2 regions of the Streptomyces sp. IBSBF 2435 genome follow, and region 2 is predicted to be linked to the other one. Evidence: riboswitches for the same ligand, from Rfam matches in the RefSeq annotation. Region 2 holds a riboswitch; the other holds the start of a gene.
The links. Region 2 has a riboswitch for S-adenosylmethionine ahead of V7E46_RS26480 (FAD-dependent oxidoreductase). Riboswitches for the same ligand answer to the same signal wherever they lie in the genome.
Positions count from the first base shown of each region.

Region 1: it holds a riboswitch for S-adenosylmethionine, as region 2 does, so the genes downstream of both, V7E46_RS20045 (aminotransferase class V-fold PLP-dependent enzyme) here and V7E46_RS26480 (FAD-dependent oxidoreductase) in region 2, are expected to answer to the same signal.

Region 1 is NZ_JAJSYW010000100.1:25,086-28,483, reverse strand. Features, by position in the region: gene V7E46_RS20045 (aminotransferase class V-fold PLP-dependent enzyme) at 49-1,455, opposite strand; SAM riboswitch class IV at 1,624-1,740, opposite strand; gene trpD (anthranilate phosphoribosyltransferase) at 1,825-2,889, opposite strand.
Region 2 is NZ_JAJSYW010000171.1:5,252-8,649, forward strand. Features, by position in the region: gene V7E46_RS26470 (alpha/beta fold hydrolase) at 1-546, opposite strand, end outside; gene V7E46_RS26475 (winged helix-turn-helix transcriptional regulator) at 682-1,068, shown strand; SAM riboswitch class IV at 1,101-1,210, shown strand; gene V7E46_RS26480 (FAD-dependent oxidoreductase) at 1,522-2,613, shown strand; gene V7E46_RS26485 (DUF2264 domain-containing protein) at 2,763-3,398, shown strand, end outside.

The sequences.
Region 1 (3,398 bases), on a different contig from region 2:
CGGGCCCACCCGCGCGCGGGTCGGCACCGGCGGTCCGGGGCCTCGGGGCTAGGACGGGGTGGGGACGCAGCGGCCGGCTTCGGTGTGGTATGTCCAGGCGGCGCCGTCGCGGACGAGGGTGGCGACCGCGCGGGTGAAGCGGCGGATGTGCTCGGCCGGCGTGCCCACGCCGAAGCTGACGCGGACCGCGTTGAAGGAGGGGTGGCCGGGCGCGGAGTCGGGGGAGCCACAGGCGCCCGGGTCCTCCGCCTCGCCCCCGAGCAGGTGCCGCACCAGCGGATGCGCGCAGAAGAGCCCGTCCCGCACCCCGATGCCGTATTCCGCGGAGAGCGCCGCGGCCAGGTGCGAGCTGTTCCAGCCCTGGACGACGAAGGTCAGCACCCCGACCCGGTCGGACTCCTCGCCGAAGAGCGACAGCACCCGCACCTCGGGGATCCCGGCAAGGCCCTCCCGCAGCAGGCCGAGCAGCCGGCGCTCGTGGTCGACCAGCCGGTCGAAACCGGTTTCGGCGAGCGCCTTGCAGGCCGCCGCGACGGCGTACGCGCCGATGACGTTGGGCGACCCCGCCTCGTGCCGCGCGGCAGGCGCGCTGTGCCACTCGGCGTCGACCTGCCCGTCGGCCCGCCGGACCACCGTACGGGTGGCGCCACCGCCCGCGAGGTAGGGCTCGGCGTCGCGCAGCCAGTCCGGCCGCCCGGCGAGCACCCCGGCGCCGAAGGGCGCGTAGAGCTTGTGACCGGAGAAGGCGACCCAGTCGACGTCGAGTTCGGCGACGTTCACGGCCCGGTGCGGCACCAACTGCGCGGCGTCCAGCACGATACGGGCGCCGTGCCGGTGCGCGGCGGCGGCCAGTCGGCGTACCGGCCACACCTCGCCGGTCACGTTCGACGCGCCGGTGACACACACCAGCTTGGGCCCCTTGGGCGCACCGTGCAGCGCCACGTCGAGCGCGGCGACCGCCTGTTCCGGCGTACGGGGCGCGTCGAGACAGGTGACCCGCGCGCCCTTCGCCCGCTGCCAGGGCAGCAGCGCCGCGTGGTGCTCGGTCTCGAAGACGAAGATCTGGGTGCCTTCGGGCAGCGCCGCGGCCAGCAGGTTCAGCGAGTCGGTGGTGGAACGGGTGAAGATCACCTGGTCGGTGGGCCGGCAGCCGAGGAACCCGGCGACGGTGGCCCGGCTCTGCTCGAAGAGTTCGGTGGACAGCTGCGACAGGTACCCGGCGCCGCGGTGCACGCTGCCGTAGTAGGGGGCGTACGCGGCCACGTCGTCCCACACCCGCTGGAGCGCGGGCGCGCTGGCGGCGTAGTCGAGGGCGGCGTAGGTGACTTCGCCGCCGGTGACCAGCGGGACGGAGACGTCCCGGCCGAGCACGGGCAGCGGCGGGGCGGGAATGTCGCAGGTGTCGGCGGCGGGAGCGGTCGTACAGGCGGCGGAAACGGCGGCGGAAACAGTCATGGCAGGCTCCTGGCACGAAGGCGGACGACAGCGCCGTGCGCCTGTGCGGGGCGCGACGGTATGTCGGACGGCAGCGGACGGAAGATGGACCGGTGCACTACGGCACCGCGGTACGGCGGAACCGGGGCCGAAGGCCCTATCGCATTCGCTTGCGCATGAAGAACTCCCCAGTCCGGCTTGCTGCGAGCCTCGCTGCTCACAGCCCGGTCATCACCCGGGGCACCCCGCCTCGGACGGAGGGTTGCCGGACAGCGAGCCGGGGCCTTTGCGCTGTCACTCGTGACCTGCAAGGGATTCTGCCACAGGACGCCGTGAGCGCAAGACACCGTCCGCGGTACGGACCGGTACGGACGGTGCCTTGCGGACGGATCAGGCGTTCGTGGCCGCCGCCCAGCGCTCCAGGGCGGCCGCGGCGGCCCCGGAGTCCAGGGACTCCGCCGCCCTGGCCACCCCTGCGGCCAGCCGCTCTTCGAGGGTGCCGGCGCCGGGGTCGAGGGCCACCAGCGCGGCGGCCGAGTTGAGCAGGACTGCGTCCCGCACCGGGCCGGTCCCGCCGGCCAGCAGCCGCCGTGCGACGTCCGCGTTGTAGGCCGGGTCGCCGCCGCGCAGCGCCTCGACCGGTACCAGGTCGATGCCGATGTCCCGCGGGTCGAAGGCGACTTGGGAGACCTTGCCGTCGGCGACCACCCAGACCTGCGAGGTGGCCGTCGTGGTCAGCTCGTCCAGGCCGTCGTCACCGCGGAAGATCAGCGCCGACGAGCCGCGCTCGGCCAGCACGCCGGCCATGATCGGCGCCATCCGCAGATCGGCGACGCCGGTGGCCTGCGCGCGCACCCGGGCCGGGTTGGTCAGCGGGCCGAGGAAGTTGAAGGTCGTGGCGACACCCAGTTCCCCGCGTGCGGTGGCCACATGACGCAGCGCCGGGTGGAACCTGACCGCGAAGCAGAAGGTGATGCCGGCCTCTTCCGCGACCTCGGCGACCCGCTGCGGGGACAGGTCCAGGTTCACCCCGAGGTGCCCGAGTACGTCGCTGGCGCCACTGGCCGACGACGCGGCCCGGTTGCCGTGCTTGACGACCTTCGCGCCGGTGCCGGCGACCACGATCGCCGCCATCGTGGAGATGTTCACCGTCCTGGCCCGGTCGCCGCCGGTGCCGACGATGTCCACGGTGGCGCCGGGTACGTCGATGGTGTTGGCGTGCGCGTACATCGCCCGCACCATGCCGGTGACTTCCTCGACGGTCTCGCCCTTGGCCCGCAGTGCCACGGCGAACCCGGCGATCTGCACGTCGGTGGCGGTGCCGCGCATGATGGCGTCCATCGCCCACGCCGTGTCGTCGACCCCCAGGTCACGCCCCGCGATCAGGTGGGACAGCACGTCGGGCCACGTCCGCAGCGCCCCGGTCTCGTCACCTGCCGGGTTCACAACGCTCATGGTCCACGCTCCTGGTGGGTCAGTACGGTCCTCAGCCCGCCCACCCTATCCGCGCGAAGCGCCCCGAAGGGCCGCGAGCGCTCTCACGGTTCCTCTCCCGCAGAGGGCGCCCCTCCCCCGTGCGCGGGGGTCCTGCGGCTCCCCTCCGGCAAGGGGGTGCCCACCCGCTGGCGCGGGCGTTCTTGGAGTGCCCCTCCGGCAAGGGGATACCGGAGGGGGCGCGGGGAACTGCGCGCCCGGCCACGGCGGTGGCGCGCTGTCCGCACGGCGGGACGTGCCCCGCACGGAGGCGCCGGGGGTACCCCCGGGCGAGGTCCTGGGAGCGGAACTGCGCGAGCAGCCCACCACCGGCCGGCGGTCCGGATACGACAGCAACAGCCCCTTCCGGGCGGTTAGGACCCGCGCCCTGGAGGGGCACCCCCTTCCCGCGGTGGACCGCAGGAAAAAGCCCCCCGGGGGGGGGGGGGGGGGGGGGGGGGGGGGGGGGGGGGGGGGGGGGGGGGGGGGGG
Region 2 (3,398 bases):
GGGGCTGTCCATCTCGACCGGCTGCCGGAAGCACAGCACCGACTCGTCGGTGAGCGTGCTCCTCAGCCACGCGGTGTCGCCGGGGTCGGTGACGCCGAACAGGCCGAGCGGGGCGGGGTGCTCCGGCAGCGGCGGAATGCGCCAGGGCTCGGCGGTGGCGGCGGCGCCGTCGATCAGCGCCTGCGTCAGCGGCATGACGTCGATGGCGTTCTCGCCGTGCACCGGCACCATCGCGTCGACGTACACCAGACGCGAGACGCGCTCCGGGATCCGGTTCGCCACGCCGGAGATGACCATTCCCGCGTAGCTGTGCCCGACGAGCACGACCTCGCCCAGGTCCTGTTCGAGGACGAGGCCGGCGATGTCGTCGACGTGGGTGGTGAGCCCGACCTCGGGGCCGAGCAGGTGCGCGGTGCTCCCGCGGCCGGTGAGGTCGGGTGCGTGGACCCGGTGGCCCCGGGCGGTGAGCAGCGCGGCGACGCGCTCCCAGGACCGTCCGTCGTGCCAGGCACCGTGGACGAGGACGTAGGTGGTCGGGCTGGGCATGGGTGTGCCTCCGTGGAGCGGACGTGGATCTGCCGACAGGCGAAGGGCGGGCCGGGAACGCGGGGGTCCGGCCGGTTCGCCGCGTACCGTCGACAGTAGGGATCCGACAGGTACCTCTCGGTACCCTTCGGATCCATGAGCCTCCGCCCAGGAACCGTCTTCCTCGCCGACTGCCCCGCCCGGCTGGCCATCGAGGTCATCGCCAGCAAATGGGCCGTGGTCACCCTGTTCGCCCTGAGCGACGGCCCGCTGCGGCACGGCGAACTGGCCGAGCTGATCGGCGGCGTCTCCCGCAAGGTCCTCACCCAGACGCTGCGCCGCCTCCAGGCCAGCGGACTCGTCGAACGGCGCGCCTACCGCGAAGCGCCGCCGCGCGTCGAATACCGCCTGACCGAGCTGGGCGGCACGCTCACGGAGCCCATCTCGGCCCTGACCGCCTGGGCGAGATCCCACGGCGAGGCGATCGCCACCTTCCACGAGCGGGCGGGCGGGTCCGCTCCCGGGCCGGCCGGAGGGCGTTGACGTGCGGCGCCGGTGATCGTACTGTTTTTGACGGCATCGAGTGTCAGCGTCAAGCCCTGGCTTGCTGACCGGCAACCCTCCACCGCGGCGGGGTGCTCCAGGTGAAAGCCCGGCAGGGTCACCGACCCGGCAAGCGCGGCATCCCGCACCCTGGGCGGGCGCGTGCCCGCCGGTCCGAGCGTCCCCGCTGTCCGGATCGAGGGGCGAACATCGTATGAGCATCCCCGGCATCTCCTCGTTGGCCTTTCTCACCCCCGCGGACACCGGACCGGCGTCCGTCCCGGCCTGACCCGGAGGACCAGGAGAGCCGGGGGACACGACACCCGACCGCGAGAACCCGACCGCGAGAACCGGTGACCCGGAGAACCGGGACCCCGGGGAGACGACCGGGGGCGGCCCCGACCGGCGGCCGGAACACCGGACCAGCGCACAGCGAAAGGCAGGCACATCGTCATGGCACGCCGAGTGGTGGTCGTCGGGGGCGGGGTGATGGGCTCCTCAGCAGCCTGGCACCTGGCGTCCCGGGGCGACGAGGTCGTCCTGCTGGAGCAGTTCACGCCGGGACACGACCGGGGCAGCTCGTACGGCAGCTCCCGGATCTTCCGGCTGGCCTACGCCGACCCCTTCTACGTCGGCCTGGCGGTGCGGGCGCTGCCGCTGTGGCAGCGGCTGGAGGAGGAGGCCGAGGCGGAGGTGCTGACGCTGAACGGCGTGGTCGACCACGGCCCCGCCGCGACCGTCCGCCGGTTGGAGGACGTCCTGGGCGCGGCGGGCCGTCCGACCCTCGCGCTGACGCCCGCCGAGGTGGCCGAGCGGTGGCCGGGGCTGCGGGCCGACACCGCGGCGCTGTTCCACCCGGAAGCCGGCCGACTACACGCCGACCGGGCCGTCGCCGCCTTCCAGACCGCCGCCCGCAAGCGCGGCGCGCAGGTCAGGCACGGGGTGAAGGTCGCCCGGGTGACCGTCCGCGGTACGGGCGCCGACGTCGTCACCGCCGAGGAGGAGGTCATCGCCGCGGACGCCGTGGTGGTCGCCGTCGGCGGCTGGACGCCGCAGTTCCCGGCCCCGGGCAACGAGGGGCTGCCCGCGCTGCGGGTCACCGCGGAGCAGCCCGCCCACTTCCCGGCAGCGGACGCGCTGGAGTGGCCGAGCTTCATCCACCACGGCGGGGCCGGGCTGCCCGAGGGGTCCGGGATCTACGGGCTGGGCAGCGTCGACGGCGTGAAGGCCGGCTTCCACGGCATCGGCCCGGTGGTGGACCCGGAGCGGGACGAGCGCGTCATCGACCCGGTGGTGCTGCGGAACCTCCAGGAGTACGCGGAGCGCTGGCTGCCCGGCGCGGACCATGCGCACCCGACCACGAAGACCTGCCTCTACACGACGACCCCCGACCACGACTTCGTCATCGACCGCAGCGGACCGTGCACCGTACTGGCCGGGTTCTCCGGTCACGGCTTCAAGTTCGCGTCGGCGGTCGGGGAGCTGGCCGCCGACCTGGTGGCGGGACGGCCGGGCCCCGACCGGTTCGCCAGGACCCGCTTCTGACCGCGCCCGGGCCCGGGCGGGGTGGCGAGCGGTGGCGGTGACGTGTCCGGCCCGCCCGGCGCGGGCACCGCCGTTGACGGCGCCGCACGCGGTTGCGAAAGTTGTCGCAACATCGGTCGCGTCGACGTCGTCCCGGAGGGCGGTTCCCCATGGTGAGCGGTACGCACAGCGCATCGGCCCGCGACGAACTGGCCTCGTACGCCATCGGGCTGGCCGACGCGCTGCCGCCGTACGCCAGCCCCGGCGGGGCCCGGATCCGGCTCGGCGTCAACATCGCGCACCACGACGACACCGCCGCCGACCTGGAGGGATACGCCCGGCCGCTGTGGGGCCTGGCCCCGCTGGCGGCCGGCGGCGGCGCCTTCGCGCACTGGGACCTGTGGGCCCGGGGCCTGGCGGCCGGCACCGACCCCGGGCACCCCGAATACTGGGGCGCCCCCGAGGACATCGACCAGCGCACCGTGGAGTCCGCCGCCCTCGGCTTCGCCCTGGCCCTGGCGCCCGACAAGATCTGGGACCCGCTCACCGGCACGGAAAAGGACCGGGCCGGCGCCTGGCTGGCCCGCTTCCTCCACGCCCGCACCCCGGAGAACAACTGGAACTTCTTCCCCGTCATGGTCTCCCTCGGCCTCGACCGGGTCGGCTACGCCCACGACCGCGACGCCCGGCACGCCCGCCTGGACCGGCTGGAGACCTACGCGCTCGCCGACGGCTGGTACCGCGACGGCCGCACCGAGCAGCGCGACTACTACATCCCGTGGGCCATGCACTTCTACGGCCTGGTC